Linked DNA regions of Thermococcus gammatolerans EJ3. The protein of the gene in region 2 binds, or shares a complex with, the protein of the main gene of each other region. Links are inferred from orthologs where the notes say so. Each region holds a gene or a part of one and is shown on either strand. Other genes may lie near its edges.

Region 1 (3,470 bases), 850 kb from region 2 along the record:
GAATACGGGGCAAGGTGGCTGGCCGGGAGAATAGATGGGCCCTTTTTTCTCGACGACTCAGGCCTCTTCGTTGAGGCCCTCAAGGGCTTCCCCGGCGTTTACTCGGCCTACGTTTACAAGACGCTTGGCTATTGGGGCATCCTCAAGCTCCTCGAAGGTGAATCCAACAGAAAAGCCTATTTCAAGAGCGTTATCGCCTACTGGGACGGAGAGCTTCACATATTTAGGGGTAAAGTGGACGGGAAGATAACGGAAGAGCCCCGGGGAAGCGGCGGTTTTGGGTTCGATCCCGTTTTCATACCCGAAGGCTTCGACAGAACCTTTGCCGAAATGACAACCGAGGAGAAGAACGCGATCTCCCACAGGGGAAGAGCGCTGAAGGCCTTTGCCACTTGGCTCAAAGAAAACCTTAAATAACAAAGAGCGACCAAGATACAAAGGTTCAAGTTGTACAAATGACGGGGAGGGTAAGGGAATGCCCGGACTGCTCGACGACATAGACATGAAGTTGCTCGAAGAGTTAAGGAAGAACGCCAGGGAGAACATAGCGACCCTGAGCAAAAAAATCGGCATACCGAGGACGACGGTGCACTACAGGATAAAGAAGCTCGTTGAGGAGGGAGTTATAGAGAAGTTCACGATAAAGCCCAACTACAAGAAGCTCGACCTTGGAACCACTGCCTTCATACTGGCAAGGTACGACCCAGAATCAGGAATAAACCAGAGAGAAGTTGCCAAACGCGTTGCAACGCTCGATGGAGTCTATGAGGTGCACATAATCACGGGAGAATGGGACCTCCTGATAAAGGTCAGGGCAAAGAACTCGGAGGAGATCGGAAAGATCGTCATCGATAAACTAAGGGAGATAAAGGGGATCGGGCAAACGGTTACGATGGTTTCGTTCGTTTCGGTTAAGGAGGAGATCTGAAGGAGAGGGCGATGATTGGCGTTCTCCTTTCTGATTTTATGATGACGCGAGGTTTCCTGAGCCCTTTCGAAAGATTTATAAAAGATACCTTGAAACGGTGACCAGTGGGTAAAAACCACCTTTCTTGGAGGTGTTCGCAGTGGAGATGAAGTTCGAGATACCCGTATGCACCTCATGCGGAAAGGAAATAACCCCAAGGGAGCACGCCACCCACTTCGTCTGTCCGAACTGCGGTGAGGCGATAATCTGGCGCTGCGAATCCTGCAGGGTCCTCAGCGTTCCCTACAAGTGCCCCAAGTGCGGATGGGAGGGGCCGTGAATTAGGAGGTGAAGAAGATGAGCGACTACAATATGGTTGCGGTTGTTAAGGTCATGCCGACCGACCCCGAGGTCAACCTCGACGAGCTCGAGGCAAAGCTCAAGGAGGTTCTTCCCGAGAAGTTCGGTCTCGCCAAGGTCGAGCGCGAGCCCATAGCCTTCGGTCTCGTCGCCCTCAAGTTCTACGTCCTGGCCAAGGACGAGGAGGGCTACGACCTCGACCAGGTTCTCGAGGCCTTCAGGCAGGTTGAGAACGTCGAGTCAGCTGAGGTCGAGACCGTTTCGAGGATTTAAAACCTCTTTGTTCTTCTTTGTTATCACATTCTCACAGAACTTAGCGAAAATATTTTTAGAAGTGGGGTTAAACTTTGTTGATGTCAAAGATTATACTAAGTGAACACGCGAAATTGCGATTAAGGGAGCGCAAAATTGAAATCGACGAAGTACATAACGTCATGGAGTTCCCAGAGATGAAGTTCTATGATTTGAAATCCGGTCATTTTATCGCAATTGGTCGGAGGAGTGTCCCTAATCACTGGCTAATCCTTGCGTACGATGACTACGGAGATGTAATTGAGGTCATTACAATAATCGATACGAGCAAAAGTCTAGAAAGGGGATTGTTGAGAAAAGGACGTCGTCTAGGAGGTGGATTCGAATATGAAGATTAGATATGACCCCAAGGCGGACATTCTCTACATTCTCCTCAAGGAGGGCCCGGTAGCGGATACCGATGAAGTAGATGAGGACATCTGGTTCGAGTACGATGAGCAGGGAAACGTAATCGGAATAGAGATTTGGAACGCCGGCGAGAACGTAATTCGGAGGAGTCTCCTTGAGATAGAGCGTTATGCAAAGGGATTAAAAGAAGAGGCAAAAACCTAAAGCCCCAAACTCAAACTCAGCTTCGGCCTCTTCCACTCGTCGAGTATCGAGCGGAGCTCCTCGTTTTCCACCTTCGTGTAAAGCTCGTCGAAACGCTTCTTTGCTTCGTCGTCTCCGGCACGCCAGCGCGCCAGCTCGGCTATCGCCCTGAAGAAGTACGCCGTATCGTCCTCGAAGAGCTCGGCAAAGGCCTCCATGTTCCTCGCTATCGTGTCGTATTCCCCCTCATTGAACAGTCCCTCGATGAAGTCAACCAGCGTGTCGAAGACGACCCCGAAAATGTCGTCGCTCACGTTGATTGCCTTGAGCAAGGCCTCGCGGAGGGCCCTGAAAGCTTTGTCGTAGTCTTCTCTACCCGCGTGAATCTCGGCCTCGACCAGCTTGGCGTTTATCTCAATCTCGTCGTCGCGCGGGTTTCTGAGAACCTCATTAATCAGCGCCTCAGCGGTGTCGTAGTTCCCGAGCTCGTAGTGGAAATGAGCTAAGTCGAGGAGGCTTATGAGTCTGTTCTTCTCATCGCCGATGCGCTCGAATATCTCTTTCGCATGCTCCATCAGCTCTATGGCCTTCTCCGTTTCGCCGAGCTCGTCGTAGTTCACCGCGAGGTTCGCCAACGTCAGCGCTATCTCCTTGTCGTTCTTCAGGACGTTCTCTTCGTGCTCAAGGAGTTTCTGGTACGTCTCTATCGCCTTCTCGGGCATTCCGAAGTGCTCGTAGGCATCGGCAAGGTAGTAGAGCGCCGTCGCGTACTCCTCGGGGTCGTCCTTCTTCCTCTCGACAACCCGCCTGTAGAGTTCAATCGCGCTCTCGACGTCGTCGAGGTGAGCGTAAACGTGTCCAATCTCGTGGAGCAGGTCGTAGGGGTCGTCGCACTGAACCGCCACTTCTCCAAGCCTCTTGAGCTCTTCCCTGAGCTCTTCCTCGGTCTCTATCGCGTCAATGTAATCGTCAAAGAGCTCGAGCAATTTCTCGCAGTCCTTCTCGCTCAAAGCCCGTTCCCACTCTTCCTTGACGTTCATTTCACATCACCGCCCTTCGGTTGGCCGAACGGGTTAAAAAGATATGGTCAACACTTAAGTGTCTAAACGTTCAATTTTATGGTCTAATCTCGTCTAAATGACTAATATTTGTCACTATTTCTCTCCCACGCTGTCTCAATTGTCAGTATGGTGGTCATATGTTCATAATAGTTTGTTTATCTCGTTTAGCTGCCAAATTATCCTCCTTAAATGTTGCACAAACGACAGATGGTTCAAAGGGAAGTGTTATATCTTCCGCTATCCTTTTCACTGTTGGATAATTTATCCAGGTGGTTGAAATGGAGACTATGAAGCGTGAC
Region 2 (3,662 bases):
AGCGCGATAATCGAGCTCAACGGGCTGAGCTTTGAGAACCACCTCAAGGTAATCGGCGTTGAAGCAACTAAAAAGCTGGCCGAGTTCTTCAGGTATCCCTTAAGGCACGCAAGGGACATCGCCATGAGGATGAAGAGGGGCGACCTCGACGGGAAGCTCCAGAGGAAGGCCATCGAGATAGCGGCGAGCGCGCAGAAACACCTTGAGAAGCTCCTCGAGGAGCTCGGCGTTAAGCTCCGCTCTAGGGGCCTTCCTTTAGCTTACGCAGGTGGTGTGGCCCAAAACGTCAAGGCCAACGCGGTTTTGAGAAAAATCTTCGGGGACGATAACCTGTGGGTCTTCCCCGCGATGGACGACGGGGGATTAGCGTTTGGCGCGGCAATCTTCGCCAAAGCCCAGCTCGAGAGGCTCGACGGAAAATGGAAGCCCTTCAAGCTTGAACACGTCTACCTTGGCCCGTCCTACGATAAGGCGTACATTGAGGAGTTTCTGAGGAAAGAGAGTCTCGAGTTTGAGGAGGTTGACGAAAAGTTCGTTGTCGACGTTCTGAGCGAGGGGAAGCTCGTCGGCTTCTTCCAGGGGGCGATGGAGTTTGGGCCGAGGGCTTTAGGCAACCGCTCGATTCTGGCCAACCCATCCGACGAGAGCGTCAAGGAGCGGCTTAATCTGGCGCTCAAAAGGGACGTCTTCCAGCCCTTCGCGCCCTCTTTGCTCTGGGAGAAGGCCGGGGAATATCTCGAAGACCTTGGAGGCAGGCCGAACGAGTTCATGACGATGAGCTACACCGCGAGCGAGACCTTCAGAGAAATAGCTCCGGCTGTAATTCACGTGGACGGCACGACGAGGCCCCAGGCGGTGAGAAAAGAGGTGAATCCGAGCTACTACGAAGTCATTAAGACCTTCGAGAGGAGAACTGGCATCAGGGCTGTTCTGAACACGAGCTTCAACATGCACGGCGAGCCGATAGTCTGCTCGCCGGAGGACGCGCTGAGAACCTTTAGAAGGGCAGGGCTGGACGTTTTGGTCATTGATGGGTTTGCTATTGTGGGGCACTGAAGAGTTCTCCTCTTTTGCATCACTCAGAATTGACAAATTCAAGTCCAAACCCGATTAGTTAACTTTTTAAACCCGCTCCTTAAGTTATGGACGGAACTCGTGAGGTCCCCCCGAAAAAGGCGGGTTTCCCGCCCGAGGGGACCGAGGTTCGAAAGATTTAAAAAGCCATCCTAGTCAACGAGACTAGACCAAAATATGGAGGTGTTTGAAAATGGCTAAGGAGAAGCCGCACGTTAATATAGTCTTTATAGGCCACGTCGACCACGGAAAGAGCACCACCATCGGAAGACTGCTCTTCGACACCGCCAACATTCCGGAGAACATCATCAAGAAGTTCGAGGAGATGGGTGAGAAGGGCAAGTCCTTCAAGTTCGCTTGGGTCATGGACAGGCTCAAGGAGGAGCGCGAGAGGGGTATCACCATTGACGTCGCCCACACCAAGTTCGAGACCCCGCACAGGTACATCACCATCATCGACGCTCCGGGTCACAGGGACTTCGTTAAGAACATGATCACCGGTGCCAGCCAGGCCGACGCCGCCGTTCTCGTCGTCGCCGCCACCGACGGTGTCATGCCGCAGACCAAGGAGCACGCCTTCCTTGCCAGGACTCTCGGTATCAACCACATAATCGTCGCTATCAACAAGATGGACATGGTGAACTACGACCAGAAGGTCTTCGAGAAGGTCAAGGCCCAGGTTGAGAAGCTCCTCAAGATGCTCGGCTACAAGGACTTCCCGGTCATCCCGATCAGCGCTTGGGAGGGCGACAACGTCGTTAAGAAGAGCGACAAGATGCCCTGGTACAAGGGTCCGACCCTCATCGAGGCCCTCGACCAGATACCCGAGCCGCCGAAGCCGATCGACAAGCCGCTCCGCATTCCGATCCAGGACGTCTACTCCATCAAGGGTGTCGGTACCGTCCCGGTTGGCCGTGTCGAAACCGGCGTCCTCCGCGTCGGTGACGTCGTTATCTTCGAGCCTGCCAGCACGATCTTCCACAAGCCCATCCAGGGTGAGGTTAAGTCCATCGAGATGCACCACGAGCCCCTCCAGGAGGCTTACCCCGGCGACAACATCGGATTCAACGTTCGTGGCGTTGGTAAGAACGACATAAAGCGCGGTGACGTTGCCGGACACACCACCAACCCACCGACCGTCGTCAGGCCGAAGGACACCTTCAAGGCCCAGATCATCGTCCTCAACCACCCGACTGCCATCACCGTCGGATACACCCCGGTGCTTCACGCCCACACCACCCAGGTCGCCGTCAGGTTCGAGCAGCTCCTGGCCAAGCTCGACCCGAGGACCGGTAACATCGTCGAGGAGAACCCGCAGTTCATCAAGACCGGTGACTCAGCCATCGTCATCCTCAGGCCGACCAAGGCTATGGTCATCGAGCCGGTCAAGGAGATCCCGCAGATGGGTCGCTTTGCCATCCGTGACATGGGCCAGACCGTTGCTGCCGGTATGGTTATCTCCATCCAGAAGGCCGAGTGAAGGCCTTCTCTGACTTTTCCTATACTCCTTAACTTTTAGGAGGGACGGAAATGCAGAAGGCAAGGATTAAGCTCGCGAGCACGAACATCAAGGCCCTCAACGAGGTCACCGACCAGATTAAACAGATCGCCGAGAGGACCGGCGTCAGGATGAGTGGCCCGATACCGCTCCCGACCAAGAGGATAAGGATCACCACCAGGAAGAGCCCGGACGGAGAGGGTACAGCTACCTTTGACCGCTTTGAGCTCCGTGTTCACAAGAGGCTCGTGGACATCGAGGCCGACGAGAGGGCCATGCGCCAGATTATGCGCATCCGCGTTCCTGAAGATGTTACCATTGAGATCGAGCTCATCTCCTGATTTCCTTTATGCGCCGGGGTAGCCTAGCCTGGGAAGGCGCGGGCCTGGAGAGTCCGTGGGCGTTAGCCCGCCAGGGTTCAAATCCCTGCCCCGGCGCCAAACTCCTTCTCCCCCGCCTGTATGGACTTTTGATACTTTGCATTGTGTCATAAATTGTCCATTGTTGACTTTTTCCGGGTTGTGGGGAATTTGATCGCTCATTGGTGCTCTTAAAATTATTTCCGGTCTTTGCTTTACAAATGGAAAGACCAGGTCGCCTTTTTGAAGAAAAAGTTTATAACCCTTGGAGCCGAGGAATCTATGTACAGCTCCGTACTAATGAACTTGAATGATCATTGAGGTGGTGGGTATGCACAAAAAACTTGAAAAAAAGCTCGCGTCCGAGCCCCTCAACTTTGAGTCCTTCTTCTCCGAGAAGGCACTCCAGATGAAGGCCTCGGAGATTAGGGAGCTTCTCAAGCTCGTCGAGACGAGCGATGTTATCAGCTTAGCGGGTGGATTGCCGGCCCCCGAGACATTTCCAGTTGATGTCATCAAGAAGATTGCCCAAGAGGTTCTTACGGAACACGCAGACAAGGCCCTGCAGTACGGAACGACGAAGGGTTTCACCCCCCTCCGCCTGGCACTCGCGAGGTGGATGGAGAAGCGCTACGGAATTCCGATGAGCAAGGTCGAGATAATGATAGTGGCGGGCTCACAGCAGGCCCTCGACCTCATCGGGAGGGTCTTCATAAACCCCGGCGACGTCG
Region 3 (3,506 bases), 540 kb from region 2 along the record:
GATCTCTGAGAACCCTTTCAACCTTCTGTCGGGTGCACTCAAACCCCATCTCGTTCAAGAACCTTGTAATAAAAGCGACGCTTAACGGTCCCTTCAATCTCAGGAGGTTCCTGATCTCGCACTCTAACTTCAAATTTTCGTTCATTATCAAACCTCCCGATATCCCTCAGATTAGAGCAGTCCGGATTGGACATATTACCAGCCCCTTGAATAACTTTCTATTTACCTATTCTGTGTTCTTCTCCTTAAAAAGCTTCCTAGAAAGTTTGAATTTGAATTTTCTCAATTGAAAGTTTTCAGATTGATCAAAAAAGGCTAGAAAAAAACTAACGGACAAAAATGCTGTCTCCCAGCTGGAAATTAAAATAAATCATAGGAATGTGCAACCCTGAAGAAATCCAGCATAGATAAAAGATTGGAAAATAACCCACATTTTGGAGGTATGTTGAGCAGAGAAAGAGAAATACTGAAAAAGTGCGGCTGAATGTCCAGCTGTTAAATTTAGGAATGAGAGTAAAACATGGGGTTCGAATTTCGTCTGGAGCCCAGTTGAATGGTAGCCCCGCGGGGATTCGAACCCCGGTCGCGGGATCCAGAGTCCCGCATGCTTGGCCGCTACACCACGGGGCTGTGCCCGTTGATAGGTTCCGGGATGGATTTATAAATTTTACCCCCACAAGCTTTGCTTGTGCAAAGCTTGACCAAAAATGCCCCCCTCACCAACGGGCAAAAATTAGCTGTGCACTGGAGAACTGGATAATTTTAAACGGGTTTACCACAAAAGAGAAACCCATCAAGACAGCTTCAACAACTCCCTATCGGTGCCCAAAGGGCGCATTCTTAAGTAAAACCCCACAGAAGGAGCAAATTTAGTAGAAACCCCTTCTAAAACTTGCACTTCTAAAAAGCACTCACTCTTCCGCCAGCACTGAAGCTTTTGGAAAAAGCTTCACCAAAGAAACTTTGCTGGGCAAAGTTTCATTAAAGTTGTGATTCTTTTAGCAGCGTCACTTTGAGAGTGTTTGCGCTTTTAATGGACTCGTGTAAAATGCGAATTCTTAGATTTTAGAAGCTTTCTCACGTGGGTTTACTTTTTCCCGCGCTCCAAAGGAGCGCTTCTTAGAGAAACCTCTCCCAGAGGGTTCCTCGAAAAGAATTCTTTGAGAGTACTATCATTTGAAAGCGCAAACTCCTTAGAATTACCTTTTAGACAAGAATCACAAACCTTGATGAAACCTCGTGCAGATAAATTTTGGGGGTGTTGGGGCGGAGCCCCCCTTGTCTTTCGTATGGCGGGCCGGGCGGGATTTGAACCCGCGACCTTCGGCTCCGAAGGCCGACGCCCCATCCAGGCTAGGCCACCGGCCCTTCGGAACCGTTTTAAGGCGACCCAAAATAAAGCTTGCGGTGGAAAGCCATGATGCTCCCAGACTGGAAGATCGAAAAGGAGATACTCATCGAACCCTTCTCGAAGGAATCACTTCAACCTGCAGGCTACGACCTGAGGGTCGGAAAGGAGGCATACGTAGAGGGGAAACTAATCGATGTTGAAGAGGCCGGCAACGTGATTATCCCACCAAAGAAACATGCCCTAATCCTAACTCTCGAAAGGGTTAAGCTCCCGGACGATGTTATGGGTGACATGAAGATAAGGAGCAGTTTGGCAAGAGAGGGGATACTCGGCTCGTTCGCGTGGGTCGACCCTGGATGGGACGGCAATCTTACGCTCATGCTTTTCAACGCATCGAACGAACCAGTCGTTCTGGAATACGGGGAAAGGTTCGTTCAGATAGCGTTTATAAGGCTTGAAGAACCTGCAAAAAGGCCCTACCGCGGAAACTATCAGGGGAGCAGGAGAATAGCGCTCTCAAAGAGAAGGGTCAGAAAGTAAAGAAAATGGGAGGAGTTCAGCCGAAGAGGGCACCGAGACCAGCGAGGGCCTCCTCCTCGCTGACCTCCTCTTCTTCCTCCTCTTCTTCCTCCTGGGCCTCCTCGGCACCGCCCTCTGCAGGGGCAGGAGCGGCGGCGACCGCGACCGGAGCGGCGACCGGCATGGCGGCCTTCTCAATGACCTCGTCGATGTTGACACCCTCAAGGGCGGCAACGAGGGCTTTTATCCTGGCCTCATCTGGGCTAACACCGGCGGCCTCAAGCACCTTCTTGAGGTTCTCCTCGTTTATCTCCTTACCAGCGGCGTGGAGCAGCAGAGCGGCATACACATACTCCATCTTTTCACACCTCCAATCATCTTCATTTTTTCATCCATTTCACATGGATCCACAGGATACGAGGGAAATTGAAAGTTTCAGCCGAAGAGGGCGCCCAGTCCAGCGAGGGCCTCCTCCTCGCTTGCTTCCTCCTCTTCTTCCTCTTCCTCCTCGGCCTCCTCAACCTTCTCCTCAGCTGGCTGAGGGGCCGCAACGGCCACTTGGGCTTGAGCATTTAAAAGCTCTTTGGTCTTCTCATCGAGCAACTCCTCGGGCAGGTTCTGTGCTATGAGCAGGAAAGCACGTATCGCCCTGCCAAGGATGTCCTCGACGGTCTCAGGTGTGATGTAACCGGCCTCGACCGCGACGTTCTTGGCTCCAAGATAAGCCTTCTGGATGATGGCCTCGATGGTCTGCTTGGTCGGATAGGCGGTGTTAACCGACAGGTTGAAAGCGTGCATGTAGGCCTGCTGGAGCATGTTGATGTACTCCTGCTCGTCTATCGCGAGAACGTCCGGAGTGTAAATGATGTCATCCTCGTAAGCCGCAAGCAGGTTGAGGCCGACTTCAAGGGGCTCAATACCAAGGGCGTTGAGGATTCTCGCGAGCTGCTCGGTTATGACTTCCCCTGCCTTGAGAACGGTGTAATCCTTCTGTATGGTGACCTTACCTTTCTCAATCCTCGCTGGAATTCCAAGGGCCTGCATCTCACCGACTAACGGACCCGGCGCAAGGGAAGTCGGTCCTGCAGGAATAACAACGTCCTTTGGAACGACTGCCCCTGGCTTTGCAGGAGCTGGGGTTTTGCTCTCCTCGAGGAGCTTGTAGAGCTTGAACGGGTTCATCTCGGTGGCGAGTATGGCAGCACCGCCCTCGATGTAGTCGGCGAGCTTCTCGAGGTCAGGCTTGTTGAGCTCCTGAGCGGCCCTTTTTATGGCCAGCTCGATGAGGGTGTTCCTGCTGACCCTGAGGAGAGCCTTCCCGCGGAGTTTGTCACGCATCTTGCTGAGCGGATAAGCGGGGACACCGGCCACGTCAACTAGGGCAATCACTGGGTGGCTCTTGATGATCTTGGTAAGCTCTTCCACTTCTTTCTTCTTCCACTCGGCTACGTGGGCCATCTCCCTCACCTCTCAACCTTAACGGCCGGTCCCATTGTGGTCTTGATGTACACTGACTTCACCTGGTTCTCGCCGCGCTCAAGCTTGTTGATGATGGCGTTGAGAACCGCCTCGGCGTTCTCCGCTAACTTCTCGTCGTCCATGTCCTCAGTTCCAATAGGAGCGTGGACAACCGGAT

Evidence for each region. The genes of interacting proteins can lie anywhere in the genome.
Region 1: the proteins of tuf (region 2) and TGAM_RS00840 are in contact, whole or in part, in a crystal structure (PDB 7CSL), measured with the Pyrococcus horikoshii proteins. The link is inferred for Thermococcus gammatolerans EJ3 from one-to-one orthologs. Residues at the interface, in WP_010885563.1 of Pyrococcus horikoshii: Val16, Lys20, Ser21, Lys62, Arg65, Glu66, Arg67, Gly68, Val73, Ala74, His75, Ile88, Asp89, Ala90, Pro91, Gly92, His93, Asp95, Phe96, Lys98, Asn99, Gly103, Ala104, Asp227, Val228, Tyr229, Ile231, Val234, Val237, Val239; in WP_010884146.1 of Pyrococcus horikoshii: Phe4, Leu6, Val7, Val9, Arg11, Met13, Pro14, Thr15, Asp16, Pro17, Leu38, Ala39, Lys40, Glu44, Pro45, Ile46, Ala47, Phe48, Gly49, Leu50, Tyr56, Leu58, Arg60, Asp61, Glu62, Glu63, Tyr65, Ser66, Phe67, Asp68.
Region 3: the proteins of tuf (region 2) and rpl12p are in contact, whole or in part, in a crystal structure (PDB 3WY9), measured with the Pyrococcus horikoshii proteins. The link is inferred for Thermococcus gammatolerans EJ3 from one-to-one orthologs. Residues at the interface, in WP_010885563.1 of Pyrococcus horikoshii: Lys125, Glu126, Phe129, Arg132, Thr133, Lys165, Leu166, Thr169, Lys324, Gln326, Leu359, Ala360, Ile369, Glu372, Ile384, Ile422, Ser423, Gln425; in WP_010886059.1 of Pyrococcus horikoshii: Glu96, Glu97, Leu100, Leu103, Ser104, Ala105, Leu106, Phe107, Gly108.

What each region holds. Positions count from the first base shown.
Region 1 is NC_012804.1:161,385-164,854, reverse strand. What follows is about bases 134-2,902. They hold TGAM_RS00840 (elongation factor 1-beta), read left to right. Parts: upstream 134-1,264; coding sequence 1,265-1,540; downstream 1,541-2,902. Other genes in these bases: TGAM_RS00825 (tetratricopeptide repeat protein), read right to left, coding at 2,128-2,902; TGAM_RS00830 (DUF2283 domain-containing protein), read left to right, coding at 1,907-2,131; TGAM_RS00835 (DUF4258 domain-containing protein), read left to right, coding at 1,621-1,917; TGAM_RS00845 (zinc finger domain-containing protein), read left to right, coding at 1,074-1,247; TGAM_RS00850 (Lrp/AsnC family transcriptional regulator), read left to right, coding at 476-928. Also shown: more of TGAM_RS00855, read left to right, coding at 1-133; more of TGAM_RS00825, read right to left, coding at 2,903-3,150; TGAM_RS00820 (anaerobic ribonucleoside triphosphate reductase), read left to right, coding at 3,450-3,470. UniProt on the Methanocaldococcus jannaschii protein: Promotes the exchange of GDP for GTP in EF-1-alpha/GDP, thus allowing the regeneration of EF-1-alpha/GTP that could then be used to form the ternary complex EF-1-alpha/GTP/AAtRNA.
Region 2 is NC_012804.1:1,009,711-1,013,372, forward strand. The notes cover bases 450-3,410. They hold tuf (translation elongation factor EF-1 subunit alpha), read left to right. Parts: upstream 450-1,267; coding sequence 1,268-2,554; downstream 2,555-3,410. Other genes in these bases: TGAM_RS05345 (carbamoyltransferase family protein), read left to right, coding at 450-1,056; rpsJ (30S ribosomal protein S10), read left to right, coding at 2,605-2,913; TGAM_RS05365 (aminotransferase-like domain-containing protein), read left to right, coding at 3,263-3,410. Outside these bases: more of TGAM_RS05345, read left to right, coding at 1-449; more of TGAM_RS05365, read left to right, coding at 3,411-3,662. UniProt on the Methanocaldococcus jannaschii protein: GTP hydrolase that promotes the GTP-dependent binding of aminoacyl-tRNA to the A-site of ribosomes during protein biosynthesis.
Region 3 is NC_012804.1:473,509-477,014, reverse strand. Bases 569-3,373 are described here. They hold rpl12p (50S ribosomal protein P1), read right to left. Parts: upstream 2,229-3,373; coding sequence 1,908-2,228; downstream 569-1,907. Other genes in these bases: TGAM_RS02480 (50S ribosomal protein L1), read right to left, coding at 3,334-3,373; TGAM_RS02485 (50S ribosomal protein L10), read right to left, coding at 2,306-3,328; dcd (dCTP deaminase), read left to right, coding at 1,418-1,891. Also shown: TGAM_RS02510 (hypothetical protein), read right to left, coding at 1-145; more of TGAM_RS02480, read right to left, coding at 3,374-3,506. UniProt on the Methanocaldococcus jannaschii protein: Forms part of the ribosomal stalk, playing a central role in the interaction of the ribosome with GTP-bound translation factors.